One region of the Arthrobacter sp. K410C genome, then DNA from elsewhere that is predicted to be linked to it. Evidence: riboswitches for the same ligand, from Rfam matches in the RefSeq annotation. Region 1 holds a riboswitch; each other region holds the start of a gene.
What was found. Region 1 has a riboswitch for thiamine pyrophosphate ahead of AC5RU7_RS18210 (ECF transporter S component). Riboswitches for the same ligand answer to the same signal wherever they lie in the genome.
Positions count from the first base shown of each region.

Region 1 (7,117 bases):
TTTCCTAAAAGCTCTCGAAATCCGGGCAAATTATGGGCACTAAGGGAAACGAACACAAGTTCGGGTCAAGCGTTCTAGACAGGAAATGAACCTTTCACTCGCCAGGCCATAGTCTTAAGAGGTGCCCCAGGAGGGCCGCCGAACGCGAGACTGGAGAGTGAATTATGCGGGTGTCCTCAAAAGATCGAAAAGAACAGCTGATTTCAGCAACCGTGGAACTTATGAGGCGCGAGGGTGTTCAGTCTGTAACCATGCGCGCCATTGCTAAAGAGGCCAATGCTCCCTTGGCCACTGCCAATTATTGCTTTAGCGGCAAGGAAGAGCTCATGGAGGCGGCCGCCGAGGCTTGGCTAAAAAACCTGAGCAGCTTTTCCGGGGACGTCCCGGCCCACCTAGGCCTTCGTAATGCGGTGGAACAAGTGGCTAAAGGCTATTGGCGAGCACTGGAAGAAGAGCCGGGCAGTCTCCTTGCTGAGATCGAGCTCATTTTGTGGGCAACACGCGGCGCCGCCGTCAGCCCGCTGGCCGCGAAGATTTATCCTGCCTACGAAGTGGAGCTGGGAGGCATATTCTCATCGGCAGCCCAAAGCAATGGCGACGAGTGCCGTATTGGCATCCCTGAGCTCGTAAGGTCTTTCCTGATGATCTACGACGGGGCGGCCCTTCAATACCTGACCGACCCAACGGCGGCCGACCACCGCGCCTTGTTCTTCATGACGCTTGATGCACTGCTGACCAGGGCCGGCGTCTGAGGACAACTCTGCCGCTAACCGCGGCAACGCGGAGAGTCAACGACCGAAAGGGTCTCCTTGCTGGTCACCCACCGCTATGACAGTGCCACAGCTGTTTCAGTCGGAGCGGAACGCCTCTTCGTTGCGTGCCGCCCGATCGAGGGCTTCAAGCACCCGGGCATTGTTGGCCGCGTCCGTGAGATCGTAGCGGAGCGGAGTACCGTTCAGGACGCTGTCAGAGAAGTGTTCGCTCATCCGTACGAAGTGATTTTCTCCCTTGATCTTGTGATAAATCGTGTCCTTTCCGAAGTGGTGCTCCTCCAGAACCGAATCCTCCTCAAGAAGGCCAAACGGATTATCGAGGTAGAGGCGGCCCTCGGTTCCGGTCAGTTCCAGGAAGTTGCGTCGTTCGAGGTTTACTCCGGTATCGAACAGCGCTGTTACGCTGCCGGGGAAGCGCAGTATGCCCGCAATACTGGTGTCGATTCGACCCTCGTCGTTGGCGTCGCGGTAGTTGCCGAATGCGTTGACTCGGCTCGGTTCCTGGGCGGTAACCATACGGCTGACGTTGACGCAGTAGCATCCCGTGTCGAAAAGTGCGCCGCCGCCGAGCTGGCTGTACCAGCGAATGTTGTCACCGCTGCCGGCGTCGAACGAATGCCCGACGTGAATAAAGGTCAGTTTGCCTACGGCATTGCCCGCGAGCAGTTCCTGCAGCTTTTCGAAACGCGGGTGAAAGCGGTACATGAAGCCTTCCAGGACTTTAAGCCCGGTCTCCTCGGCCTTTTGTCTAACCTCATCGCATTCGGCGGCGCTGGTCACCAGTGGTTTTTCACAGAGTACGTGCTTGCCTGCGTCCAAGGACTTCAGTATCCACTCGAGGTGGAGTGCGTTCGGCAACGGAATATACACAGCGTCGATGTCCGGGGAAGCAAGAAGCGCGCCATAGGAGCTAAACGCCTGCGGGATCCCGTGCCTGTCCGCGTATTCCCTGGCCTTTCCCTCGGTGCGGGAGGCGATGCCAACGACTTCCCCGTTCTTCGCCTCCTGCAGCGCCGGGATTGTCTTACGGACGATACGGGCGGTGCCGAGCACGCCCCAACGCAATTTATCGCTCATCTAAATCTCCTCGACGAATGGTGCGCGTACGTGCGAGGGCAGTTACACCGGTGATCAGCCCGATCAGCCCTGCTGCAAGGCCGAGCCATCCTACTGCCGATCCCGCATCAGTGGCAGCGGAGATGCTGGACGCAGCCGCGGCCGGAACGTGGGCGTTGGGAGTTGCAGTGCTGCCCTGTGAGTGGCCATCCGTCTTTGCCGTGGTGGTGAAGGCGGGGGCCGGGTATTCTGGCTCGGCTTGGCTCTCGCTGGTTTCCTGTTCCCATTTCACGGTGTTCCCGTCGGTGTAGGTCTGGGACGCAGGCAGGATCAGTTCAGTACCGGCTTTGGGCAGCACGCCGACCGAGATGGAAAAGGTTTGGTACTCATGCGGACCGATCTGGTGAGCTTCATCCGCGGTCCAGATGACGGAGGTCGGCGCCTTGGTGACGGTTGCGCCGTTGACGGTGACGGGCTGCGGCAGTTCGCTGTTCACCACCTCTGCCTTCCACCCGACCACGGGCTTCACGGAGACGGAGGTGAATGGCGTCTCCGTGGGCAGGGAGATTTCGAGTTTGCTGGTTCTGGCCGTTTCGGATTCGTTTGGCACCCGGAAGGTTAGTTGGGTGTAGCTGCCCTCGGCTGTGCCGTCAGGGTCGACGCGGACGTGGGCGGAAGCTGTGCCTGTGCTTAGGGCCACCAGCCCGGCAGCCAATGTTGTGGCGGCGACGGTGCTAAGGGTACGGCGAGGTGATGTCTTCATGGCAGAATGCCTTTCGCGGAACTAAGGGATGGTGAGGTCAAGAAACCCAGGCGGGGCATGGGGCGCACGCCTGTTGTCGGCGGCGGCCGGTCCCTGGTTTCCTGTGTTCCAGACGGAAGGCGGGTACTCAGGTGGCCGCGGGGACGGCTGGTGGCGGACCTCGCCGGGTAGGAAGTCGCAGCGAGGCGGCTGCCGGGGAAGTTACGACGTCGGTGCGCCACCGGGTGCGGACCGTCGGCGGCAAGGCGATGAAGTCAGGGAGTCGCACGAGCGGCTCAAGCAAGGTGGCTACAAGGCGCAACGCATCCTCGCCACGAGCCAGGAGCAGCGCTGTGACCAGAGTGGCAACGGCGTGGGCAGTGAACATCAGCCATCCGCTCGCTGCGTCAGCGGAAGACATGACGATCCCCACGGAAGTGTCTGTGCCAGGAGCCGGCAGGTGTCCGGCATGCGGGAAGCGGGCAACAGCAGAGCCGAGGTGGGGTGCTGTCCGGGGCCGAGAGCGTCAAGGGACCAATGCAGCCACCCTTGGCCGGCGCCCAGCGAACAAAGAAGCCCAGGTACCGAGAACCGGTGTGAGGAAAGCATCACTATCGGAACCAAGGTCACAACGAAGAGCGCGGTCATGACCTCGGGCCGGGGCGCGTGACCGCCACCAGCGAGGTGTCCGCCCGCACCGAGAATGAAAATCAGGGATCCCACCAGACCGGCGCGGAGCAGCCGGACGGACGTTTGTGTCGTCATCTCTGCTCCTTCCCGGCATCCATGATCCCGTCATGTGTGGTCGTGGGAAACGCTGTATCAGGATGGTTTTACCTACCGTTTTGGACGGCTTGCAGTCGGTGGTGCCTGCACCCCGTTACAGGAACTCGGCTCGTCCTTCCAAGGGTGATGACGCCAGTGCATGCTCGCGGCGGGGTATGCGGCCGCCGCGGTTCGCCAGCCTTCCAGAGAGGACTGCGTGTTTAAATGCGGTGGCCATGCGCACCGGATTCTGTGCCCGGGTGACAGCTGTAGCCAGCAGGACAGCGTCACACCCCAGTTCCATTGCAAAGGCCGCGTCCGAGGCGGTTCCGATGCCAGCGTCGAGCACGACGGGCACGGAAGCGCGGGACACAATCAGCTCGATGTTGTGCGGGCTCAGGATGCCCAGGCCCGTGCCGATGGGTGAGCCAAGGGGCATAACGGTGGAGGCTCCCAGATGCTCGAGCCGTAGGGCCAGGACCGGATCATCGTTGGTGTACGCGAATACCTTGAAGCCGCGGTTGACCAATTGCTCCGTGGCATCGACCAGTTCCACGGCATCGGGCAACAGGGTGTGCTCGTCAGCTATCACCTCGAGCTTGACCCAGTCGGTTTCCAATGCTTCGCGCGCCATTTCGGCGGTGAGCACCGCATCTTTTGCCGTGAAGCAGCCTGCGGTGTTGGGCAGCACCCGGATCTTGTGGTCGAGCAGGAGTTGGAATAAGGAACCGGCCTCCGACGGCGAATAGCGCCGCATGGCGACGGTGGTCAGCTCGGTCCCAGAAGCAACGAGGGCGCTTCCGAGTCCGTCCAGGCTGGGGGCTCCGCCAATGCCCATAATGAGCCGCGGAGTTATTTCGACTCCGTCAATGATCAACGGATCGCTGTCCACGCACATTTCGGTGGTGATGGTCATCAGCTAACCTTTCAGGCCTCAGGAGAGGACGGACTCCGTGGCTGCCTTGCGCGAGGCAAAGGAGCTCAGGACCCCGGTCTTCGCCAGGCCACGGGTCGCGATCCAGGACAGGGCACCGGCGATGACCGCGCCGGAAATCGCGGTGAAGATGATGTAGGCAAGCTTGTCACCGCCGGAGTACGCAATGTTCCAGCCCCACGGCGCGAAGGAATCGTTCAGGCCGCAGAACAGGCCCGCGGCAGCACCGGCCAGCAGCGACACCGGCAGGTTGAACTTCTTGTAAACGAAGATCGCGAAGATGATTTCAGCGCCCAGGCCCTGGACCAAGCCTGAGAACAGCACCGAGGCGCCGTACTGCGAGCCCATCAGGAGCTCACCGGTGGCTGCCACGGTCTCGCAGAACAATGCCGCGCCGGGCTTGCGGATGATCAGCATGCCCAGCACTGCCGGGATCATCCAGCCGCCGGCGATCAGGCCGGTCAGGGGCGGGTAAACCGCGTTCATGGGCCCGGAGACCGCGGCCGCGCCCTGGGACCAGGCCCAGAAAATCACGCCGCCGGCGATGGCGATCAGGGCCGCCACCACGATGTCCACGACGCGCCAGGACTTGCTGGTGGTCTTCTTGATTGCTGCAGTGCTCATGAAAAAATCCTCCTGGGAAACAGGAGGGGAAAGCACGGCACGCGGCTACTGCCGTTACCGGACTTCGAGAACTCGACTCCCTTGCGCCGGTACTAACCGGATCAGGTTCGAGGGTCTGCGGCTGTCCGCACTCTCAGCGCCCACCTGCGGTCCCCGGCCATGGCCAGTGCCGGATGGCGGCGCTCCCCTGTCGTTGTATGAATGGCTACAAACTGTAAGGCCTGGCACGTGTCCAGGCCTTACAGTTTCCCTGGGTCAGGGCGTGAAAATGACGAAGAATTTTCTGATGCGCTCCTGGATTTCCCAGGTGCCCTTCCAACCGATGGGGAAGATAGCTGCGGTTCCGGCCTCTACGGTAGTCGGCTCTCCGCCATCCTCGGTAACCACCATGCGGCCTTCAAGGACGTAGATCGACTCGCCGCGCTCCAGAAACTCCCATCGTGAAAGGCCTGGGTCAGCTTCCCAGACTCCGGAGAGGATCCGGGAATCATCGCTGGTAAAGGGGATAGTGATCCGCGTCGGAATCTCGTCGCCCAGCACTTCGGCCAGGGGTGGACCGAGCGGTGCTTCGTCCAGCTTCCCCTGGAAGAGGGCGGTCGGCTCGAAAGTTATGCTCATGTGAATCTTCCTTTCTGGGTTGCTCCCCCGGGACGGGAGAGTCGGTGTTGGGATCCCCGACTGGTCTAAGCAGCGGGAGAACTTTCCGGGATGGCTGGCGGCAGGGTTGACGACAACCTTGGCCCGGGGTTTTGTTGGTGGGGGTTATTCGACGATCTCGCCCGTGGTTTCGAAGGTAGCGATTTTGCCGATGCGGCGCTCATGGCGTTCGGCATTAGTAAATGGTTCTGCCAGGAATGCTTTGACCAGTTCCGTGGCCTCTTCGACGCTGTGCTGCCTGCCTCCGACGGCGACCACGTTGGCATCGTTGTGTTGGCGGGCGAGCCTGGCTGTGTCGAGGTTCCACGCGAGGGCTGCCCGGACTCCCTTGACCTTGTTTGCGGCGATTTGCTCGCCGTTGCCGGAGCCGCCCAGCACGATTCCGAGCGCGTCCATGCCTGCCGCCCGGTCGGCCACGACGGCGGCGGCGGCGTTGATGCAGAATGCGGGGTAGTCGTCCTCGGCGTCGTAGGCGGCCGGTCCGTGGTCCACCATCTCGTAGCCGCTGGCTGCGAGCGAGGTGATCAGATGGGAGCTGAGCTCCATGCCGGCGTGGTCGGTTGCGATGTGAACGCGCATTATGGGTCCTTCAAGATTGGTAACGGTGATGGGGCGGCCTGCTGCTATGCGAAGGCAAGCTGGCCGTTCGCGCGCAGCGACTCGATTGCCTCAGCAGGGGAAGGTTTGCCGTACACGGCCGAGCCCGCGACAAAGACGTTGGCGCCGGCCTCGGCGGCACGGGTGATGGTTTCTTCCGTGATGCCGCCGTCCACCTGGATGGCTACGTTCACCCCTGAACCGTCGACGGCGGCGCGAGCCCGGCGGATCTTGGGCAGCATCACGTCCAAAAAGGCCTGGCCGCCAAAGCCCGGTTCAACGGTCATGATCAGCAGCATGTCCAGTTCGGAAAGCATGTCCAGGTACGGTTCCACCGGCGTGGCAGGGCGCAGGGCCATGCCGGCCTTCGAGCCCCGGGCGCGAAGCTCACGGGCAAGCTTGATCGGTGCAACCGATGCTTCAACATGGAAGGTGACCGAGGCAATCCCGGCGTCAGCGAACTGGGGGGCCCAGGTGTCAGCATTGGAAATCATCAGATGGGCATCCAGCGGCACAGGACTGACCTTCTGGATCCTTTCCACGACAGGCAGGCCGATGGTCAGGTTCGGGACGAAGTGGTTGTCCATAACGTCCACGTGGACAGCATCGGCATTGCTGATGCGGGCAAGCTCTGCTTCGAGGTTGACGAAGTCGGCCGACAGGATGCTGGGATTGATACAGCAATTTAGGGGTGGCTTGGACATGGTGTCCGCCTTTCTGATCTGCGGCCACTGCGCGGGACCCCTATGGGTCCCGCGCAGGGCGCACTCAATGGTTCAGGATGCCTTCCGGGCGCTGGAGAGCGCGCCCTCAACATCGGCCAGCAGTTCCTTCCAGCTGGCCACGAACTTGTCCAGACCTTCGGATTCCAGGAGAGTGACGACGTCGTTGTAGGAGACGCCGAGGCGCTCGATGGCGGTGAGCACACCTTGTGCTTCCTCGTATGTGCCGGTGATCGTGTCGCCGGTG
Region 1 covers NZ_JBNHFJ010000018.1:5,718-12,834, reverse strand. Annotated here, with positions in the region: gene AC5RU7_RS18235 (TetR/AcrR family transcriptional regulator) at 165-752, shown strand; gene AC5RU7_RS18230 (Gfo/Idh/MocA family protein) at 849-1,850, opposite strand; gene AC5RU7_RS18225 (YcnI family copper-binding membrane protein) at 1,840-2,592, opposite strand; gene AC5RU7_RS18220 (hypothetical protein) at 2,720-2,992, opposite strand; gene AC5RU7_RS18215 (thiazole synthase) at 3,452-4,252, opposite strand; gene AC5RU7_RS18210 (ECF transporter S component) at 4,271-4,894, opposite strand; TPP riboswitch at 4,955-5,093, opposite strand; gene AC5RU7_RS18205 (cupin domain-containing protein) at 5,150-5,512, opposite strand; gene AC5RU7_RS18200 (ribose-5-phosphate isomerase) at 5,657-6,130, opposite strand; gene rpe (ribulose-phosphate 3-epimerase) at 6,175-6,852, opposite strand; gene tal (transaldolase) at 6,925-7,117, opposite strand, start outside.

Region 2 (7,117 bases), on a different contig from region 1:
GTGCGCAAACAGGTCCTGGCCGGAGCCATCCACCACCGTGACCGGGATCCAGGCCACCAGGCGCTGCAGGTAGTCCACCAGGTCGGCGAGTCCGGTGTCGTCTGTCCAGCGCAGGGGAAGGATGTACTCCGCGGGGAGCCGTGCGGCGGATTCTCCGCTGGCCGGGGAGGTCACGCTGCCGCCGGTACTGCCGCCCTGAGCGAGGAGCGGCCGCCTTCCCAGGAGTCAAGAAGGTGGGCGGACAGCCTGCTGTCGATGGCCATGGCTGCCGTTGCCCCAAACAGGACGTCGTCCAGCAGCTCCGGCTCGGCTTCCACCAGCCCGCCGGCAAGGTCGCGGCCCGCGATCTGCTCGTGGACAGCATCGGCTTCCACATGTTCGTCGAAGTAGTGGGTGACGCTGGCGTCGAAGCCGTGCCGGCGGAAGCCGTTGCCGTAAAAGCGGTTGGGCTGCGAAGACGTCATCTCGTAGATGGCCAGGTGTCCGGTGATGGCGCCGCGGAGCCGCCGGTTCAGCCCGCACAGGGACATCAGGTTGACGGCCGCCAGGGAAACCGCCGGGACGGCGTCAACGTACGCGCCGTAGGAGTCGTCCATCCCCAGGCCCCGCATGGTGCGGGCGAACAGGGCACTGTGCATTCGGTCCGGGCGGCCGCCGCCGTACTCGTCGGCCTGGATTTCCACCAAGGCAGCCTTCGCCCGGCCGCTGAGGCGGGGGATCGCCCAGGTGTGCGGATCCGCCTCCTTCAGCTGGTACACGGACTTGTGGATCAGGAACTCCTTGAGCTGGTCCAGGCTGGCCTTCTTGGCCACATAGCGGGAGACGCTGGGGCCGGTGTCCCTGCCGGCCAGGCCGAACAGCACATCCGCCACCGCGTCGCTGGTGAGCTCCCCCGGAAGTTCCAGCTCTCCGGCAGCCTCGCCGGCCGCCGCCCGAAGGGCCGCTTCGAAAGGCTTTTCCAGGATCTGCCGGACCTGGATCAGCCCGGCATCCCATTCCCAGTGGTCCGTGACGCCGTCCAGCCCGGAGTAGTGCAGCTCGTACAGGCAGAAAAGGGCAAGCTGGGCATCGTCGTCGCCAATGATGTCCACGGTTTCGGCCAGCCGGTTCGAGGCGAGCTCCCGCAGCCCGGCCAGTGATTCGGCGGAGCCTCCAGGCGCGCCTGCAAGGACGTTGAACAGCGTGCTGCTGATGGGGCCTCGGGGTTCCGGGATTCGCATGGGTTGCTCCTAGGTCTCGGGTTGTGACCGTGCCGTCTGCGCTGGCGGCCGGTGGGTGTGGTCAGGATTTCCGGCTGTCCGCCGGCGTGGCCCGCGGGGAGAGGAGGACCGCAAGCGTGATCATGGCCAGCCCCAAAATGAGGTGCAGCCAGTTGTCCGCATAGTTTTCCGGGATGAAGTTCGCGGGGGTGTCGTCCCCGATGAGCAGTCCGTACAGCCAGAGGACCAAGTAGATGACGCCGCCGTATATGAGGAAGTTCCGGGCCTGCCGGTGGGTGCGTGCCATGAACACTCCGGCGGCGCCGAAGAGGAGGTGGACAAAATTGTGGAGGACGGACACTTGGAACGTACCCAGCAACAGGGCCTTTGAACCGGGGCCGGCGAAGTCCAGGGAGCCGTAGTTGCTGGTGATGCCCGGAACGAATCCAAGGATGCCGGCGAACAGGAAAATGCCGGCAACAGCCAGCGTGGACCACTGCAGCGCGGTTCGGACGCCCGGTGGGCGGGTGCTGACTGCCATGTCCTGGACTCCTCGTACGCGGTGGAAACAACATAGTAAGCATGATTACTAATAAAAGCTAAGCAGGCTTTGTTTCCCCGCCGGCAGCTGGAAACCCGTCAGGCCAGCCCGGTCCAAGTGTAGGGGTTCGGGTAGTGCCCGCCGCTGCGGCCCTGCTCATACCCCTGCTGCCAGGCCTTGCCGACGGCGGACACCAGCTCGGCCAGCAGGGGATAGTAGGGATGGTCCGGGCCGATGAAGATCATCTCGTCTTCGGCCTTGTCCACCGCCGCCCGGACGGGATTGTCAGCGGGAGTGCCGGTCATGGTGCCCCGTCAGCCCCGGTGGACCGCAACACCTCACGCATGGCCTCCACCACCAGGTCGTGATCCTGCACCTGCGGCAGCCCGGACACGGTGACGGTGGCCACCGCACCCACGCCCGTCACATAGACAGGGAAAGACCCGCCATGTGCCGCGTAGCGGGTCTGGTCGAACCAGCCCTCGTCCTCGATCCTGCCTCCGCGCAGCCGCCCGCGCAGCCCCACCAGCAGGGAAGGCACTTCGTACCGTGCAGCTGTCCGTTGCTTCGCGCGGATCCAGTGTTCGTTGTCCGGCGTGGCGCCCGGCAATGCCACATGGAAGAGGACCTGTTCGCCCTTGGTGATGTCGATAGCGATGGGCAGGCCGCGCTCCTTGCCCAGCTCCACCAGGAGGAGGCCAAGGTTGAGCGCATCATCCATGGAGAAGCCCGGAAACTGGAGTTCATGGATCTCACCCTCGACGCGGCCGATGAGGACCTGCAGGGATCCCTCCGGCTGGGCGGAATCGGAGTCCGGATCGAACTCAGTCATATGCGGCGGATTGGCAGTCATGGCCCACAATCTACCCCTCTCCCGGTGTAAACTGGACCACGCCCAACAGGGCAATCCAATGCATTATTCAAGCAAGCAACACTTAACGACAGGGGAGCGCCGCCGTCGGGCCCGCATGGCCGGGGACCGCAGGTGGGCGCTGAGAGTGCGGACAGCCGCAGACCCTCGAACCTGATCCGGTTAGTACCGGCGCAAGGGAGTCGAGTTCTCGAAGTCCGGCAACGGCAGTAGCCGCGTGCCGTGCTTTCCCCTCCTGTTTCCCAGGAGGATTTTTTTCATGAGCACTGCAGCAATCAAGAAGACCACCAGCAAGTCCTGGCGCGTCGTGGACATCGTGGTGGCGGCCCTGATCGCCATCGCCGGCGGCGTGATTTTCTGGGCCTGGTCCCAGGGCGCGGCCGCGGTCTCCGCGCCCATGAACGCGGTCTACCCGCCCCTGACCGGCCTGATCGCCGGCGGCTGGATGATCCCGGCAGTGCTGGGCATGCTGATCATCCGCAAGCCCGGCGCGGCGCTGTTCTGCGAGACCGTGGCAGCCACCGGTGAGCTCCTGATGGGCTCGCAGTACGGCGCCTCCGTGCTGTTCTCAGGCTTGGTCCAGGGCCTGGGCGCCGAAATTATCTTCGCGATCTTCGTTTACAAGAAGTTCAACCTGCCGGTGTCGCTGCTGGCCGGTGCTGCCGCGGGCCTGTTCTGCGGCCTGAACGATTCCTTCGCGCCGTGGGGCTGGAACATCGCGTACTCCGGCGGTGACAAGCTTGCCTACATCATCTTCACCGCGATTTCCGGCGCGGTCATCGCCGGTGCCCTGTCCTGGATCGCCACCCGCGGCCTGGCCAGGACCGGGGTCCTGAGCTCCTTCGCTTCCCGCAAGGCGGCAACGGAGCCCGTCTTCTCCTGATGCAGGCACCTACCCACCACGGCACGGCCGGGGCGGTGCGGCCGGCCGCAGTCACGGCGCGTGGCTGGGGCTGGCGGCATGCCGGGCGCGCCAGGCCCGCCGTCCACGCCCTTGACCTGGACATCTCACCGGGGGAGCGCGTCCTGCTGCTCGGGGCCTCGGGCGCCGGCAAGTCCACGCTGCTGCACGCCCTCGCCGGGGTCCTGGGCGATGTGAACGACGACGGCGAGGCCGGCGACTCCGACGAGTCAGGTTCACTGCTCGTCGACGGCGGGTCCCCCCGGGGGCAGCGCGGACGTGCTGGACTGATGCAGCAGGACCCCGAAACCCAGGTGGTCCTCTCCAGGGTCGGGGACGACGTCGCGTTCGGCGCCGAGAACCTCGCCGTCCCCCGCGACGCCATCTGGACCCGAGTGCACGAGGCGCTCGCCGACGTCGGGCTGTCCCACCTGCCGCTGGACCATCCGACGTCGGCGCTGTCCGGCGGGCAGAAACAGCGGCTTGCGCTGGCAGGCATCCTGGCGATGCAGCCCGGGCTGATCCTGCTGGACGAGCCCACCGCCAACCTTGATCCGGCCGGTGTGCTGGAGGTCCGTGACGCCGTGGCGCGCTGCCTGGATAAAACCGGTGCCACGCTGGTGGTGGTGGAGCACCGGGTGTCGGTGTGGAAGGACCTGGTGGACCGGATCGTGGTCCTGCAGCCGGGCTCGGCCGCCGATCCTGGCGTCCTCCTGGACGGTCCGCCGGACCGGGTCCTGGACGAGGCCCGCACCATGCTGGCCGCCGCCGGGGTGTGGGTGCCCGGCTACGTGCCGGCCACCCGTCCCCGCGCAGCCGGCACCGGCCCAGGCGCGGGAGACCTGATGCTGGCCGCCGAGAAAGTGGCTGTGTCCCGGGAACGCCCGCGCCGCAGCGGATTCCGGAAAATCCAGCCGCTTCCGGTGCAGGAGGACATCACCGCGCGGGTACGGGCCGGGCAGGCGCTTGCCATCACCGGGCCCAACGGTGCCGGTAAGTCCACCTTTGCACTGACCCTCGCGGGGCTGCTGGAGCCCGTTGCGGGCAAGATCTCCGCAACAACCCGCCTGAGCCGGGGCGCGGGAATCGACCCCTTCAGGTGGAAGGCAGAGCAACTGATTGAGCGGATAGGCACGGTGTTCCAGGAGCCGGAACACCAGTTTGTCACCGGCAGGGTGAGTGATGAGCTGCTGTTTGGCCCGCGCCATCTGGGCCACGGCGAGGACCGCGTTGACGAGCTGCTGGAGCGGCTGAGGCTCACCCCGCTGGTGGATGCCAATCCCTACACCCTCTCGGGCGGGGAGAAGCGGCGGCTCTCGGTGGCAACCGTCCTGGCGGCCAGCCCGCAGGTCCTGGTACTGGATGAGCCCACATTCGGCCAGGACGCCAACACCTGGGCTGAGCTGGCGTCCTTCCTCTCCGAGCTCCTGGACTCCGGCACCGCCGTGGTGTCCGTGACCCACGACGCCGAGTTCACCGCCGCCCTGGGCGGAACCGAGCTGAAGTTGGCCGCGGCGGAAAAGGTGGCCCTGTGAGGCAGGAACTGCACCTGCGCGGCAACAACGCCCTGCTGACCCGCGCCAATCCGCTCAGCAAGCTGGCCGCCGTCCTCCTGATCACCGTGGTCCTGGCGCTTTCCATCGACTGGGTGTCCGCTTCGGTGGCGCTGGCCTTCGAGGTCCTGCTGTTCCCGCTTGCCGGGCTCACGTTCACGCTGCTCTGGCAGCGTGGATGGCCGCTGATCCTCGCCGCCGCCGTGGGCGGTTGGAGCACCTCAATCCTCGCGCCGGACAGCGGAAGGACGCTGATCGACGTCGGCATCTGGACCATGAGCGAAGGGTCCCTGGAGACGGGGCTCGGGTTCATGCTCCGCGGGCTCGCGATTGCGCTGCCGGCGGTGCTGCTGATGAGCTGCACCGATCCCACCGATCTCGCGGACGCGCTGGCCCAGAAGGCCCGCCTGCCGCACCGGTTCGTGCTGGGCACCCTGGCCGCCATGCGCCTGGTGGGCCTGCTGGCGGAGGAGTGGCAAACCATTGGCATGGCACGGCGCGCGCGCGGTGTGGGGTCGCGCGGCAACGTGCTGCAGCGGGCGAAAGCCACCCTGGGGCAAAGCTTCGGCCTCCTGGTTCAGGCCATCCGGCGGGCGTCGAGGCTGGCAGTCACCATGGAAGCGCGTGGATTTGGCGGCGGGACCCGAACCTGGGCCCGCGCCTCAACCTACAGTGCGCTGGATGCGTGGGTGCTGGCGGGCGGCCTGCTCATGGCGGGACTCGCAGTGGTGGCGGCCGTGTCTGCCGGTACCTGGAACATGGTGTGGCTGGGAAGCTAGGGTTCCTGCGTGCACGCATGGTTGTAGTCGAAGCCCCGCGCCACGAACTGGGTCAGGACCACGGTGCCCCCGCCCGTGAGCGGTGCGTTTAGGCACGCGCCGGCCGCCCGGTATGCGTTGCGGGCGCCGGCCAGCCAGCTCGGCAATCGGTACAGGTTGCTGGTGCTGCTGACGTTGCCAACGATCCGGCCCCACTGCAGGGACGTGGAGTAGATACCCACTCCCTTGACGTTGATGCTGTGGAAGAAGTCCGTCATGCCCTCCAGGACGGCGCGGTTGGCGTCCTTGTCGCCGGACCAGCTGTTTTCGGTCTCCACGTCGAGCCACCAGACATAGCCGGCGGGATTAGTGATTCCCCGGACGTAGGCGTCGTCGTAGGCCTTCGCCCAGCCGTACATGTAGGCGCAGGCTTTGCCGTAGTCCCCCTCCCTGCAGGGGCCGTAGGGGTTGTGGACCTGCCGCCCGATGGGGTACTCGTTGTTGGCGGGCCACCAGGAGCCGGAGCTTCCCGGATTCGCGGTATTGACGTACAGCGAAACCGCCGGCTGGCCGGGCAGGCCGGGGGAAGCGGCTGCCCACTCAAGTTGTTCGTCCAGGCAGGGGTTGGTGGTGTTCGCCAGTCCGTTGTTGACGCCGACGATCCCGAAAGCCTGCCCCCTCGGCAGCTCCTTGTTGCACTGCGGCCATGACACGTCGTTGCCGAGCAGGGACTGGCCGCCCTCGCCCGGGGAGGGCGCCGCGGAAGCAGGACCCGCTACGGCCAGCAGTACGGCTGCCGCCAGCAGCCAGGCAAGCCTGAACGGGAACGGGCGGGCATGGTGCCGGAGCATTGCGCCTTTCCTTGGTGTCGGGGAAGGGACGTGCACTTCCAGTCTCCCGCCGGGGTGCCGGCGGAACAAGCAGCTGATGCTCAAGAACGGAGGGTGTTCCAGCAAGGTCTCTATCGCATAAAGCGGGTATGGGTCGTCTGGGAGGGCCGTTATGCGGCCGTGATGACGCCGAATAACTCATTTATGATATATTTCTGGCATGACGCAGGAAACCACTGAGCACGTTGCCGCCATGCTGAGGGATGCCCGGACCGAGAAGGGCTGGACCCAGGGCCAGTTGGCTGCCGAGCTGGGAACCAGCCAGAGCGCAGTGGCCCGGATGGAGCAGGGAAAGCAAAACCTGAGCCTGAAGATGATCCAGCGCCTGGAAAGCATCTTCGACCGGAGCATCGTCAACGTGGGCAAGCCGCAGATGACGCACCTGCGCGTGGAGGGCGGGCGGA
Region 2 covers NZ_JBNHFJ010000012.1:44,709-51,825, forward strand. Annotated here, with positions in the region: gene AC5RU7_RS15895 (glycosyltransferase family 2 protein) at 1-174, opposite strand, end outside; gene AC5RU7_RS15900 (iron-containing redox enzyme family protein) at 171-1,220, opposite strand; gene AC5RU7_RS15905 (DUF4383 domain-containing protein) at 1,282-1,740, opposite strand; gene AC5RU7_RS15910 (hypothetical protein) at 1,839-2,045, opposite strand; gene AC5RU7_RS15915 (heme-degrading domain-containing protein) at 2,042-2,593, opposite strand; TPP riboswitch at 2,674-2,809, shown strand; gene AC5RU7_RS15920 (ECF transporter S component) at 2,871-3,494, shown strand; gene AC5RU7_RS15925 (ABC transporter ATP-binding protein) at 3,494-5,047, shown strand; gene AC5RU7_RS15930 (energy-coupling factor transporter transmembrane component T family protein) at 5,044-5,844, shown strand; gene AC5RU7_RS15935 (glycoside hydrolase family 25 domain-containing protein) at 5,841-6,674, opposite strand; gene AC5RU7_RS15940 (UDP-N-acetylglucosamine 1-carboxyvinyltransferase) at 6,874-7,117, shown strand, end outside.
Region 2: linked by a shared signal. The riboswitch ahead of AC5RU7_RS15920 (ECF transporter S component) and the one ahead of AC5RU7_RS18210 (ECF transporter S component) in region 1 are both predicted to bind thiamine pyrophosphate.

Region 3 (7,117 bases), on a different contig from region 1:
CGTTCTTCCCGTTTCCGTTCTTCCCATTCCCATTGCGGGGGCTGCCGCCGTTGCCGTTGTCCTTTTGGGGCTTCGAGCCGGAGATGACGATGGCATCGAACTCCTGGCCCACATGGTTGACCAGCAGCGCGGCCTCCACGGTATCCAGCGCCATCCGCTCCATCCGGGACGCCAGCTGGTCCGAGCCGGCCATGATCTCGGGAAGCGACGGCAGGGCCTGCCGCGCCCAGCCAGGAACGTTGCCGCCGTTACTGAGAGCCTCGCAGATCACCAGCACAAAGCGGTCCACCAGCCGGCGCAGGGGAGCGGTGGTGTGCGCGTAGGCCGCACCGATGGCGGCCTGCACAGCAGCCTCCGGTACGATGCCGTCAAAAGCGGTGTATGAGGCTCCGCGGAACAGCATCCCCGCCGAGTGCATGATTGCCAGCTGCCGCGGTTCGGTGGGGTCCAGGCTGCGCAGGTACTCGCCGTAGCCGACCTCGCCGTCCCACGGTTTCCCCAGCACCTCCGTCTGGAGTTTGAAGTGGTTCAGGGAGCGTTCGTCCGGCGCGGGCATGGTCCGCAGGATGCCCACCTTGCCGTCCAGCATGAGCTGCGCGGCAGCCATGCCCGTCATGAGCGAAATCTGGGCGTTCCAGTCCTCCACGGGCAGCTGCGGCGCGGCGGCGATGCGGTAACCGCCGTCGGGGAGCTGGACGATCTCCTGCTCCGGCATGTTCAGGCTGGCGCCGTCACGGGCGCGTTCCAGCTCCACGCGCTTGAGGCCAACCTCTTTCAGCAGCTGCAGGACCGGGGATGCGGTGCCGGCGTCCAGTTGGGCCTGCGCGCCCTTGTAGCTCAGCTTGGCGCGGCTGCGCATCCGTGCCCGTCTGACTGTGGCAGAGGTGACTTCGGCATTGCCGTCCAGGCGGAAGTCCCAGACGAAGGCCGGACACTCCTGGCCAGGCAGCAGGCTCCCCGCCCCTTCGCTGATGACCTCCGGATGCAGCGGAATTCGGCCGTCGGGGGCGTAGAAGGTCTGCCCGCGGCGCCGCGTTTCCTGGTCCAGCGGTCCGCCCGGCTTCACGAAGGCCGGAACGTCGGCGATGGCGTACAGCACGTGGTAGCCGCCGCCGTCGGCCTCTATGAAGAGCGCCTGGTCCAGGTCCGTGGACGAGGCCGGATCGATGGTGATGAATTCGACCCCGGTCAGGTCGTGGGACGGAAGCTCCAGCGCGGCCACGGCCGCTTCGGCGTCCCGGACCGCGTGCTCCGGGTATGGCCCGGGCAGCTCCAGCTCGGTCCGCAGCGCGCCCAGGGCCTCTTCCAGCGCGTTGTTGTGCTCATGGACGTTGGGAGCCAGCCGATGGTGTGACACGAAAATCAGCCTAGCCCGAAGACCGCCGAATATGCAGGCCATTGGCGGGATAGAAGGCAGGGCCGTGTTGCCCGCCGGTAGGTCAGGACGCGGCAGCGTCCAAAACGGCCAGGAGTGAGGCCGCCGCCGCGGCGGGATCCGCCGCTTCGGTGATGGCCCGCACCACCACAATCCTCCGGGCCCCCGCTTCCACCACCTCGCTGATATTGGAGTGGTCGATGCCGCCGATGGCGAACCACGGCACCTCGTTGCCGGTTTTGGCCGCGGCTGCTGCAGCGTATTTCACCAGCTCCGGTCCCACGGCGGCCCGGCCCGGTTTGGTGGGGGTGGCCCAGACCGGCCCGACGCAGAAATAGTCCAACCCGGCAGGCCCTGCGGCGGCAACGAGTGCGGCATCCACCTGTTCCGGGGTGTGGCTGGAGAGTCCAATGGCGGCGTTGCCGTTCAGCAGGGTGCGTGCCGCGGGCAGGGGGAGGTCCTTTTGCCCGATGTGGAACACCGGCGCGCCGGACAACACCGCGACGTCGGCGCGGTCATTCACTGCCCACAGCCGGCCATGGCGCTGCGCAGCCTCCCTGAGGACGGCCAGCAGTTCCAGCTCCTCGGCAGCCTCGATGGTCTTGTCGCGGAGCTGGATAATGTCCACTCCGCCGGCGAAGGCGGCATCCACGAAATCCCTGAAGTCACCGCGGTCAGCGCGGGCGTCAGTACACAGATAGAGGCGGGCAGACTTGAGCCCTGCGGTTCCCTCGGCGGTGGTGAAGGCATCGGTTGCGGAGGCGCCGACAGCGGCAGCGGAGTGGGACACATTCATGGCTGCAAGCCTAGTTCCTCTACACTTGCCTCGTACTGCGGGAGCCTGCGGCAGCTGTCATAAAGCGCCGGGCTGAGAGGGCGTCAGAGCCGACCGCTTGACCTGATCCGGGTAATTCCGGCGTAGGGAAGGAGACACATGGGCACCCCCAACACAGCACCCCCGCAGCCCCCCAACGGCACCATCAGGGCCGACGTCGTAGTCATCGGCGGCGGAGTGGTGGGCCACGCAATCGCCTGGGAAGCACAGCGCTCAGGCCGCAGCGTCGCGCTGATCGACGACGCCCCCGGCTCCGGCGCCAGCTGGGCGGCAGCCGGGATGCTCGCACCGGTGAGCGAGCTGCACTACCAGGAAGAGGATCTCCTGGACCTGATGCTGGCCTCTTCCGCCCGGTGGCCCGGCTTCATCGCGGACCTGTCCTGTGCATCCGGGGAGAAAACCGGGTACCTGACGACGCCCACCCTCGCCGTAGGTGCCGACGCCGCCGACCGCCGGGCTTTGATGGACCTGCGCGCGGTCCAGCAGGCCAATGGCCTGGCTGTTGAGCCGTTGACCATCCGCGAGGCGCGGCGGCGGGAACCTTTGCTCAGCCCCGCCATCGCGTGTGCCCTCGACACCCCCGCGGACCACCAGGTGGATCCCCGGCTCCTGGTGTCCTGCCTTCGCAACGCCCTCGCCGGGGAAGCCGCCGGCCGCGGCCCCGCAGTTGCGGGCGCAGTGGAAGGCTACGCGGTGCCGGACAGGGCCTTGGGCCTGCTGTGGGCGGATGACACTGTTGCGGGAGCCCGGCTCGCCGGCGGCGGCACAGTGCTGGCCGGAGAAACCGTGGTGGCCAATGGACTGGATGCCGCTGCGGTGATGGACTTGCCCGCGGGCCTGCTCCTGCCGCTGCGGCCGGTCTACGGGGACATCCTCCGCCTCGCCGTACCGCAGCACCTCCGGCCGCTGGTGACGGCCACCGTCCGCGGCCTGGTCCGCGGCGTGCCGGTGTACATCGTCCCCCGGGAGGACGGAACGGTGGTGATCGGAGCCACCCAGCGTGAGGATGCCCTCGCCGGGGCCGGTGCCGTACCCCCGCAAGCCCTCCGGTCCGCTGCCGGAACGGTGTCCGCAGGCGGCGTCTATCAGCTACTCCGGGACGCGCAGGTCCTGGTCCCGGCCGTGGCCGAGCTGGAATTGCTTGAATGTACGGCGCGGGCCCGGCCGGCGACCCCGGACAACGCCCCGCTGCTGGGCAGGGTGCCCGCCGCCCCGGGCTCCAACCCGGGCGGGCACATCGCCGGCCTGATCATGGCCACCGGATTCTTCCGGCACGGCGTCCTCCTGTCACCCGCAGCCGGCGCCATCTGCCGGGACCTGATGGACGGCACCGCGGACCCCCGCTGGAAAACGTTCGACCCTGGCCGCTTCTCCGGCCGCGAAACCTCCGCTGCAAGCGTCAACATCAAGGAGACAGCATGAATATCACCCTGAACGGAAACCACCATACGGTGGCTGAGGGGGCCTCCATCACCACCCTCATCAGCGAGGTCACCGGCCGTACCGTGGGGGCTGACGGCCAGGCCAAGGACGGGAACAGGCTGGGTGTCGCCGTGGCGCACAACGCACAGGTTGTTCCCCGGAGCCAATGGTTCGCCACGGCGCTCGCCGACGGTGACGACGTCGAGCTTGTCACGGCAGTGCAGGGAGGCTGACACGATGACCGAATCCGATACCCTGACCACCACGGCCGTTGCCAACCTGGACGATGCCCTGGTTATCGACGGGGTGCCCCTGGCGTCCCGGCTCATCATGGGGACCGGGGGCGCCCCGAGCCTCGACGGGCTTGGCGCAGCACTCCTGGCCTCCGGCACGTCCCTGACCACCGTGGCAATGCGGCGCTACTCGACGGCGGAGACGGGCTCGCTGTTCCAGCTCCTGGTGGACCACGGCATCCGGGTACTGCCGAACACCGCCGGCTGCTTCACTGCCCGGGACGCCGTCCTCACTGCCGAACTCGCCCGCGAGGCGCTGGAAACGGATTGGGTGAAGCTCGAGGTCATTGCCGACGAGCACACCCTCCTTCCCGACGCCGTCGAGCTGGTGGAGGCCACCGAACAGCTGGTGAACCGCGGCTTCAAGGTGTTTGCGTACACCAATGATGATCCGGTCCTGGCGCTGCGGCTGGAGAACCTCGGCGCCACCGCCGTGATGCCGCTGGGAGCGCCCATCGGCACGGGACTGGGAATCCTGAACCCGCACAACATCGAGCTGATCGTCTCCCGCGCCTCCGTCCCGGTGGTCCTGGACGCCGGGATCGGTACGGCCTCCGACGCCGCCCTGGCCATGGAGCTCGGTTGCGACGCCGTGCTGCTGGCCACGGCGGTCACGCGGGCGCAGAATCCGGCCCTGATGGGGGAGGCATTCAAACACGCCGTCATCGCCGGTAGGCTGGCGAAAGCGGCGGGCCGCATTCCCCGCCGCGAACACGCGCTGGCATCGTCGGCAATGGAAGGCCGGGCCGAGTTCCTCTAGGCCGGGACCGTGCCGGCTGATGCCCCTCAAGCAAGGAGCAGCAGTGGCCGGCAAAGATGCCCTTCCCCAGGAACAGATCCACCAGGCCCTCGCCGGGCTGCCCGACTGGCGGTACCACGACGGCGGGCTGGTCACCGTCTTCAAGACGCCGACGGCGGCTGCCGCACTCGAGCTGATTGCCGCCGTCGGACGCATTGCTGAGGAACAGAACCACCACCCGGACCTGGACTGGCGCTACAACCGCGTCTTCATCCGCTACACCTCGCATGACGCAGGCGGGCAGGTGACCGGACGGGACCTCACCGCTGCGGCAGGAGCCAGCGAGGCGGCGGCCGCCGTGGGGGCGAAGGCGGAACCGTCGCGCTACCCCGGAAGCTAGCCGCCAAGCCGCTTAAGTGAGCGTGGCCGCCGCCCCGGAGGGCGGCGGCCACGCGTGTTTTCGGGATAGTTCCCGGTCCTAGCGGCGAAGGATGGCAGTGAGCCGCTGCGTGTCCAGACGGGCGCGGCTGCGGCCCAGGTAGAGGACCGCGGCCACGGCGGCGGCAACTCCAAGGACGATGGGCAGGACCCACGGGAGCCACGTCAGGCCCGGCCGGTAGCCAAAGCCTGCCATCATCAGGATGATCCAGGTCAAGACCCCGACAACGACGGCAACGCCTGCGGGCAGGCCGGCGCCATACTTGGCGTGCCGCCTGTCATTCGCCCAGACGATGAAGCCTGCGGCAACCGCTGCCAGAACAACGATGGTCAGGGAAAGCATGGATCTCCTAGGGACGTCCGCGGTGCCGGCTAGAACTGGCCGAACCCTACGCGGCGCACCTCTTCGGCGCCGATTTCCACATAGCCGAGGGCATTGCCGGGAACAATGATCAGGCGTCCCTTGTCGTCGGTCAGCCGCAGCTCGCTGCCGGCATTGATGGCTTCGCCCACAACCTTCGCCACCGTCTCGGCGTCCTGGGTCGATTCGAGCACAATCTCGCGGCCAACGTTCTGAACGCCGATCTTAATTTCCACAGGGGCCTCCCAGCCAGTCAAAGTTCATGGATGATGTCTTATTTGTAGTCTAGGACTCTTTGGGGAAGCGAGAGATTCCGCGCCAAGCTAAACGGTAGATGAGGTCGCTGGCCACATCGAGGTCCAGGTTGCCGTCCGTTTCAAGCCAGTAGCGGGCGCTGACCTGGGCCATTCCTGCCAGCCCCCGGCCCAGGAGTTCGGCTTCGAGATGGGGGAGCTTGGTGTCCTCGGCAATGACGCGTGCGATCGCGTCCGCGAAGGTCCGGTTGAATGTTTCCAGCCTGGAACTGACATCCGGATCGTTGATCAGGTCCGATTCGAAGACCAGCCGGTGGGCCTGGTCGTCATTGGCGATGAAGCGGAAGTAGGCCCGCATCACGGCCTGCACGCGTTCCTTGTTGTCCGTGGTGGAGTTCAGGGCACCCAGCATGAGCTCGGTCAGGGAGGCCAAGTGGCTTTCCAGCAGTGCCAGGTACAGGTCCCGCTTTGAAGGGAAGTGCTGGTACAGGACGGGTTTGCTGACGTGGGCCGTCTCGGCGATCTCGTCCATGGCGGCTCCGTGGTAGCCGTTGGCCACGAAGACTTCCTGCGCTGCGGAAAGGAGTTGGGCGCGGCGCTCGTCGCGCGGCAGCCGGGCGGAGCGCTGGCCTGCCGGCCGCGGGGTCGCCTGCGGTTCGGCGGCGGGAGGGCGGTCAGCCCGTGCTTCAGGGACCACGGTTGTCCTTCTTTCCATTGCGGTTAGCTCCACTTTACTGCGGGGTAATATGACCCGGCGGTATCCCTGGGCATACATTGAAGTATGGCTTCGACTTTCACCGCAAATGTTTCCTCTGTTTCCCTGGATCCCCTGGTGGAACCGGCTGGTGAGCTGACCCCTGCCGAGGTGGAGCGCTATTCGCGGCACCTCATCATTCCCGAGATCGGGACCATTGGGCAGCGGCGGCTCAAGAACGCGAAAGTCCTGGTGATCGGCGCCGGCGGGCTGGGATCACCTGCGCTGCTTTACCTGGCGGCGGCCGGCGTGGGAACGATCGGGATCATTGACGACGACGCCGTTGATCTCAGCAACCTGCAACGCCAGGTCATCCATGGTGTGTCCGACGTCGGCAGGCCCAAGATCGAATCGGCCAGGGACGCCATCGCCGCGCTCAACCCGCTGGTGGACGTCCGCCTCCACGATGTCCGGCTGGACGCCTCCAACGCCCTGGAACTGTTCGCCGGCTACGACCTGATCCTTGACGGGGCGGATAACTTTGCCACCCGTTACCTGGTTAACGACGCCGCAGCCATCCTGGGCAAGCCCTACGTCTGGGGCTCCATCTTCCGGTTCGACGGCCAGGTCAGCGTGTTCTGGGAAAAGTACGGGCCCACCTACCGCGATCTCTACCCCGAAGCGCCGCCCGCGGGCTCTGTTCCCT
Region 3 covers NZ_JBNHFJ010000001.1:439,396-446,512, reverse strand. Annotated here, with positions in the region: gene AC5RU7_RS02100 (RNB domain-containing ribonuclease) at 1-1,357, opposite strand, end outside; gene thiE (thiamine phosphate synthase) at 1,440-2,171, opposite strand; TPP riboswitch at 2,199-2,317, shown strand; gene thiO (glycine oxidase ThiO) at 2,310-3,632, shown strand; gene thiS (sulfur carrier protein ThiS) at 3,629-3,865, shown strand; gene AC5RU7_RS02080 (thiazole synthase) at 3,870-4,685, shown strand; gene AC5RU7_RS02075 (4a-hydroxytetrahydrobiopterin dehydratase) at 4,729-5,064, shown strand; gene AC5RU7_RS02070 (hypothetical protein) at 5,143-5,445, opposite strand; gene AC5RU7_RS02065 (DUF3107 domain-containing protein) at 5,475-5,699, opposite strand; gene AC5RU7_RS02060 (TetR/AcrR family transcriptional regulator) at 5,749-6,414, opposite strand; gene moeB (molybdopterin-synthase adenylyltransferase MoeB) at 6,499-7,117, shown strand, end outside.
Region 3: linked by a shared signal. The riboswitch ahead of thiO (glycine oxidase ThiO) and the one ahead of AC5RU7_RS18210 (ECF transporter S component) in region 1 are both predicted to bind thiamine pyrophosphate.

Region 4 (7,117 bases), on a different contig from region 1:
ACCTGGCCGCCGAAGCGCTTTACGCCGAGGTACTGAGCGTTGGAATCACGACCGTTGCGAGTGGAGCTCGCGCCCTTTTTATGTGCCATTTGAAATGCCTGCCTCTAAGTTCTGGGGATCTGCTAAAAACCTGAACAGTAACGAAGGTTACTGGATACCAGTGATCTTGACCTTGGTCAGTTCCTGGCGGTGACCCTGGCGCTTCTTGTAACCGGTCTTGTTCTTGAACTTCTGGATCACAATCTTCGGACCACGGAGGTCGTTCAGGATCTCAGCTGTAACAGTTACCTTGGCCAGGTCAGCAGCGGCAGAGGTGACCTTGTCACCGTCAACCAGGAGCAGTGCGGGCAGCTGAATGGTGCTGCCAGCCCCACCGGCGACGCGGTTCAGGGTAACGAAGTCTCCGACGGAAACCTTCTCTTGGCGGCCGCCTGCGCGGACAATCGCGTACACCACTTGGGAACTCACTTCTCTCGACGTTTCTAACTAAATTTGCGTGCGGAACCGGCTCTAACAGGCTGGCTTCTCGCTGTGCCTCAACGCCGTGGGGTCATAACCCAAGTGTTGGCGTAAGCACCGAAGAACTAGACTACGCTAATTTTGTCTTCGGCCGCAAATGAGGCTGGCTCCTGCGCGCCGGCTGTGATAGGAACCACAGGCCGGCCGGACAGCGGGGCCGCGCACCAACCATGGTACCGGCGGGACGGGCGCCACAGGCTCAGGCGTGCAGCCGCGGCGCGTCGAAAAAGTCCACTTCCAGGCGGCAGGACTGCTTGAAGGCCGTGACCATGTCCGCCCGCTCGGCGTCCGAGCCGCTTCGCCCGGCCGCATCCACAATGGCAATGGCCTTCCGGGTCGCTTCGGCGAAATCCTCGTCAGCGTACGTCCGGAGCCACTCCGCGTACGGGTGGCCGGCCGGTTCGCCCGCGGCGAGGAACTGGGCGTGGAGGGTCTTGCCCACCTCCGCATACAGCCAGAAGCACGGCAGGACGGCCGCGGCGAGCACCGCGTAACTGCCCGACGCGGAGGCCGCCGTGAGGTGGTCGACGTAGGACTTTGTCACGGGGCCAAGTTCGGCCTGGACGGGGCGCGTGCTGAGCCAGGATCGGTGCAGCTCGGACTCAACCTCCAGGCACTGCTGCGCGGATCCGGCCCAGAACAGCTGCTCCGCCTCCGTGGGGGCCAAGGCGCTTGCCCGTGCCAGCACGCGGGAGTAGCCGTTCAGGTAGATGGCGTCCTGGGCCAGGTAATAGGCAAATTCCTTCTCCGGCAGGCTGCCCGAGACCAGGCCGCGGATGAAGTCCAGGCGGTAGATGGCGTCCAGGTCCGCTTCAGCTTCAGTCCAGAGCAGGGCTTCGAATGACCCCGGCTGCGGAACTGCCCGCAGGTGGTGGAAGTGGTGCACGGGCCCGTTGCCGGCTCCTACCTCAAGCCGGGCGGAGTCCGCGAGCGCCCCCGCCAGCCAGGGCTTCACTTCCCGCAGCGACGCCTCCCAGTCCCCCCGCCGAGCCTGCACCGTGGCCATTGCAGAGGACAGCGAGCACCCCGTTCCGTGGCTGTTCCTGGTGGCCACCCGCTCCCCCGGTACCTCGATGACCTCCGCCCGCAGCAGGCCGGCGGTGTTGACCAGGGCGTCCGGGCATTGCGCACCTGACAGGTGGCCGCCCTTCACAAGCACGGTTGCTCCGGTGGCATCGGCCAGCTTTCGCCCTTGTTCCAGGGCCCCGGCCCAGGAATCCCGGGGTTCTTCGCCCACGAGCATGGCAAGTTCGGCCAGGTTCGGGGTGATGAGGTGGGCCAGCGGCAGCAGATCGCGGAGCGCTGCCTCGGCGGATTCCTGGAGCAACCGGTCACCGCTGGTGGCCACCATTACCGGGTCAAGGACCACGACGGCGGGACGCACCTTCTCCAGCCAGGTCCGGACCGTGGCGATCACCCCGGCGTCGCCCAGCATGCCGATTTTGACGGCGTCGATGCTGATGTCGTCACTGATGGCATCCAGCTGGCAGGCGAGGAAGGACGCGGGCGGCAGGTGGACGGCAGCCACGCCGCGGGTGTTCTGCGCGGTGAGGGCGGTGATGGCAGCCATGCCGTAGCCGCCGTGCGCCGCAATGCTTTTCAGGTCCGCCTGGATGCCGGCGCCGCCGGACGGGTCCGAACCGGCAATGGACAGGACGCGCGGCACGTCCCGGCGCAGCGCTGGCTGGGCGGGCGCGGCCTGGACGGTCGCATCCGGGATTGCGTCGGGCTGGGAAGTTTCCGCGGGCATAAAGAGGGTCGAAGACAAAGGACATCCCTTCGCCGGTACTAGCCGGACAGGTTCAACGGGTCTGGATCTCAGCCGGCCCTTCGCGCGGCACCCCGTGTCGGTTACCCAGCCTAGCCGCTGACCTGGGAGCCCGGGAAAAGTGACAGCCACCGCATGCAGGAAAGTCCCCGCCTTATGGGCCGTTCCCCCCGGAATACGGAGGGGAACGGTCCACGAGACGGGGACTTCCCGGGTTACCCAGTGGCCCTGCCTGGGCTTAAAGCTCAGAGGCAGGAACCCCCACGCCCAGGATGATGGGCGCCTCGGCGGGCTTGGGCGCGCCTTCCTTGCGTTCCTGCGAGGCCGATGCGGGTTCCGGGGCCTTGGCAGCATGGCTGTGTCCGGCGCTGGGTGCCGGAACGTTCTCGTGCTGCTGCACGCTGGTTTCGTTGGCGGCACCCTGGGCGCGGCTAGCGCTGCGGTTGCGCCGCGGCCGCCGCTGGCGGGACTGGTCCACCGTGTGGTCAGACCAGTCCTTCTCAGCTTCCGCAGGGGCAGCCGGCTGTTCCGCCTGTGCCGGAACCGCCTCGGGCCGCGTGGCTTCCTGTTCTTCCGCGGGGGTTTCGGCGGCAGGCGCCGGTTCGCCCAGGTGGGCGAAGGCTTCCGCGAGCCTGTCCAGGGTGAGGGCAGGGCGGGGCTGCTGCTCCTCCGCGTGCTCCACGAAGGGCAGGGCAACCTTCTCGCCGCCGAAGGTCAGGACAGCCGCAGGCCGTGGCGGGGTACCGGCGTCGTGCTTCTCTTCCACGGCAGGCGCCGCGGGCTGGGCCGACTGGGCCTGCCTGGCCGCCGCGACCTCGTCGTCGTGCAGGTGCGCCGCATGCGCAGCCGCCGCGATGTTGGCAAGGGCCAGCCTGGTGGCTTCAGCCTTGGCGTGGCGCTCGGCGTCGGCCGGGTCCGGGTGGACCGTGTGGACATGCACAGCGGGCGCCGGCGCAGCATCGGGTTGCTGGCCGCCGCGTCCGCGCCGCCGCTTGCGATCCGGGCGTCCCCCGGGCTGGCTGCTGTCGGTCCGCTGGCCCTCGTTCCGGTGGCTTTCGGCACGGGATTCCGGCCGGCTGTCGGTGCGCTGCACGTGGTGCTCGGCAGCAACGATGTTGGCGCGGCGGTGCTCCACGGGGTCGTCGTGGGTGACAACGCCGCGTCCGGCGCAGGCCTCGCACTGCTCGCCAAAGACCTCCAGGAGCCCGGTGCCCATGCGCTTCCGGGTCATCTGGACCAGGCCCAGGGACGTGACTTCGGCAACCTGGTGCTTGGTGCGGTCGCGGCCCAGGCATTCCACCAGGCGGCGCAGCACCAGGTCCCGGTTGGATTCAAGGACCATGTCGATGAAGTCGATGACGATGATGCCGCCGATGTCCCGGAGGCGGAGCTGGCGCACCACTTCCTCGGCTGCTTCGAGGTTGTTCTTGGTGACGGTTTCCTCAAGGTTGCCGCCGCTGCCCGTGAACTTGCCCGTATTGACGTCAACCACGGTCATGGCTTCGGTGCGGTCGATCACCAGGGAACCGCCGGACGGCAGGAAGACCTTCCGTTCCAGGGCCTTGTGGATCTGCTCGTCGATCCGCCAGGCGGCGAAGATGTCCTGGTCCTTGGTCCACTTCTCGAGCCGGCCCACCAGGTCCGGGGCAACGTAGGTGACGTAGGCCTCGATGGTGTCCCAGGCCTCTTCACCGGACACGATCAGCTTGGAGAAGTCCTCGTTGAAGACGTCGCGGACCACCTTGATGGTGAGGTCCGGTTCGCCGTACAGCAGTTCGGGGGCCAGCACCTTGGTGGAGGTGGACTGGCTTTCGATGCCTTCCCACTGGGCGCGGAGCCGGTTGATGTCGTGCGTCAGCTCTTCCTCGGACGCCCCTTCGGCCGCGGTGCGCACAATGACGCCGGCCTGCTCCGGGAGGCGGTCCTTGAGGATGCGCTTGAGGCGGTTGCGTTCGACGTCGGGCAGCTTGCGTGAGATGCCGGTCATGGACCCGCCGGGAACGTACACGAGGTAGCGGCCGGGCAGCGAGATCTGGCTGGTCAGGCGAGCGCCCTTGTGACCCACCGGGTCCTTGGTCACCTGGACCAGGACGGTGTCGCCGGACTTGAGCGCGTTTTCGATCCGGCGCTGCTTGCCTTCGAGGTTGACGGCCTCCCAGTTCACCTCACCGGCGTACAGGACGGCGTTGCGGCCGCGCCCGATGTCCACGAATGCTGCCTCCATGGAGGGCAGCACGTTCTGGACCTTGCCCAGGTAGACGTTGCCGATCAGCGAGTCCTGCTGGGTCTTGGAGACGAAGTGCTCGGCGAGGACACCGTCCTCGAGGACGGCAATCTGGATTCTGTCGTCGCGCTGGCGGACGATCATCTGGCGGTCCACGGATTCCCTGCGGGCCAGGAACTCCGCCTCGGTGATGACGGTGCGGCGCCGGCCGGTATCGCGGGACTCACGCCGGCGCTGCTTCTTCGCTTCCAGGCGGGTGGAACCCTTGACGCTGGTCACGCGGTTGCTGGCGGCCTGCTCGGTCACCGCGCGCGGGGCGCGGACACGGGTGACGGTGTTGGGGGGATCGTCGTCCCCGCCGCCGGTCAGTTCGAGGTCCTGGTCGCCGCGGCGCCGCCGGCGCCGCCGGCGGGATGTGACGCCCTCTTCCAGGAGGGCGGACGCTTCGTCGCCCTCCGCTTCGGCGTCGTCGCCGGCTTCGCCGTCAGTGGCAGCCTCCGCGTCACGATCTTCGAGGCGGCTGCGGCTGCGGCGGCCGCGGCTGCGGCGCCTGCGGCGGCCGGCGGAATCGTCGGCGTCGCCGTCCTCGGCGTCGTCCTCTTCCACATCCTCCGGGACGGCCGGAGCCGGGCGCACCACAGTGCTCAGGTCCGGGGCCTGGAACAGTACGGAAGTGGGGGAAGCCGGTTCCAGGAACAGTGAGGCAAAGGCGCTGGCAGCTTCCTTCGCAGGCTCCTCCGTTTCGGCGGGCTCCCCTGCAGCGGCGTGTTGCGGCGCGTCGCCTGCAGCGGCCGCGTCCGACGGCGCCCGGCCGGCGTCGTGGGCTGCCGGTGCCTCTTCCGGCGCTGCCTCAGGTGATTGCTCCTCGGCAGATGCTGCGGCGGGGGCACCGGTTTCTACTGCCTCGCCAGCAGTTGCCGACTCCAGTTGCGCCGGAGCAGCTTCCGCAGCGGGCGCTGCTGCAGCTTCGGCTGCCGGGGCAGCTGCCTTCCGGGTGGCAACCCGACGGCGGCGGACGGGTTTCTCTGCCACTTCCGTTTCCGGGGCAGCAGGCGCGCCCTCCGCGGTGTCAGCCGCAGCGGCTCCAGTCTCTGCGGCATCCCCGGCGAAGGCCGGGAGGGGCTCCGCGGCGTCAACCTTTTTACGGGCGCGGGTGCGGCGGTCCGGCGCCTTGGTTTCCTCGGCCGCAGCCTCAACGTTCTCCGCGGTGGCGGGGTCGGCCGGAACGATGCCTTCCGCGGCAGTACCGGCGTCGTCGGTTTTCGTTACCGCCTTGCGGCGGGTCCTCTTGGGTGCGACGGGGGCCTCGGAGGCCGGCGCATCGCCGTTAACGGCCAGGTCTTGCTCGTTTTCCATATGCAGCTACACTCCTGCCCCTGACGCACCGCCACATCCGGCACCCATTGGGGCACATATTGTCAAAACCCGCAGGCGTTGACAGAAGTCAAGTGGATACTCCCAGGTTCGCACCGGCATTGGGGTGCGGCAGCCCGTGGGAGCCGGGGGATGTCCTGAAACCCGTTGTTCTACATGCCACAACCAGGTGCCGTCCAATGGAGTCGCGGGAGTGCCGTCAGCCTTCGAAGCCTGCCCTGCTCATCATTGGCGGTCTTGAGAACAGTCCACCGGACCGGAGTCCGAATGTGGATCGGCTTCCAACCAGGTTCATTCTCTCACATCCGGACTAAATCACGGCGGAGGCGGAGGCTGCTGCCCCTTTTTCCTGGGAATGGCTTCCAGCCCGCGGCGTTACAATCGGGCTAAGGAGCACCGGACGAAAAGGACGCCAAACCAATGCCCAGCATCTCCCCCGCCAGCGGCACCGAAGCCCCGGACCGGACCACCGGCCCGGACAGCAGTTCCGCGGCCGTGCCCTTCATGGCCCGCAACCAGCCTTTCGGCTGGCTGCTGGTGATCACCGGCGCCGTCGGCTGGCTGGCCTCGGGAACGCTGGTCCTGGAAAAGCTTGCAGTGCTCCAGGACCCGAACCACACCACGGTATGCGACGTCAATCCCTGGATTTCCTGCGGGGATGTGATGAAGACGTGGCAGAGCTCCCTGTTCGGCTTCCCCAACATGTTTATCGGGATCGTGGCGTTCGCCGTCATCATCACCGTGGGCATGGCACTGCTGTCCGGCGCCACCTTTGCCCGCTGGTTCTGGGTGGGCCTGCAGACGGGCGTCACGCTCGGATTCGCCTTCGTGGTGTGGCTGTGGTCGCAGGCCCTCTACGACATCCACATCCTGTGCCCCTTCTGCATGATCGTGTGGGCCGCCATGATCCCCCTCTTCATCTGGGTGACCATCCGGAACATCAGCGCCGGAATCATCCCCATCCGCACTGGCGCTGCCCGCCTGGTGGCTGATTCCGGCTGGATCATCGTGGCCCTGCTCTACGTGGCCGTGGCCGCCAGCATCTTCTTCGCGTTCATCCAGGTGTTCGCCGGGACGTCAGGTTTCTAGCCGCAACGACAGCAAAGGGAAGGCCGGTGTTCTGATGAACACCGGCCTTCCCTTTGCTTCGTTCAGGTCCTTTAGAACCAGATCTTGATCTCCCGCTCGGCTGAATCGGTGGAGTCGGAGCCGTGCACCAGGTTCTGCTGGAC
Region 4 covers NZ_JBNHFJ010000001.1:38,949-46,065, forward strand. Annotated here, with positions in the region: gene rpmA (50S ribosomal protein L27) at 1-89, opposite strand, end outside; gene rplU (50S ribosomal protein L21) at 148-456, opposite strand; gene thiD (bifunctional hydroxymethylpyrimidine kinase/phosphomethylpyrimidine kinase) at 719-2,269, opposite strand; TPP riboswitch at 2,277-2,374, opposite strand; gene AC5RU7_RS00250 (Rne/Rng family ribonuclease) at 2,526-5,867, opposite strand; gene AC5RU7_RS00255 (vitamin K epoxide reductase family protein) at 6,306-6,974, shown strand; gene ndk (nucleoside-diphosphate kinase) at 7,046-7,117, opposite strand, start outside.
Region 4: linked by a shared signal. The riboswitch ahead of thiD (bifunctional hydroxymethylpyrimidine kinase/phosphomethylpyrimidine kinase) and the one ahead of AC5RU7_RS18210 (ECF transporter S component) in region 1 are both predicted to bind thiamine pyrophosphate.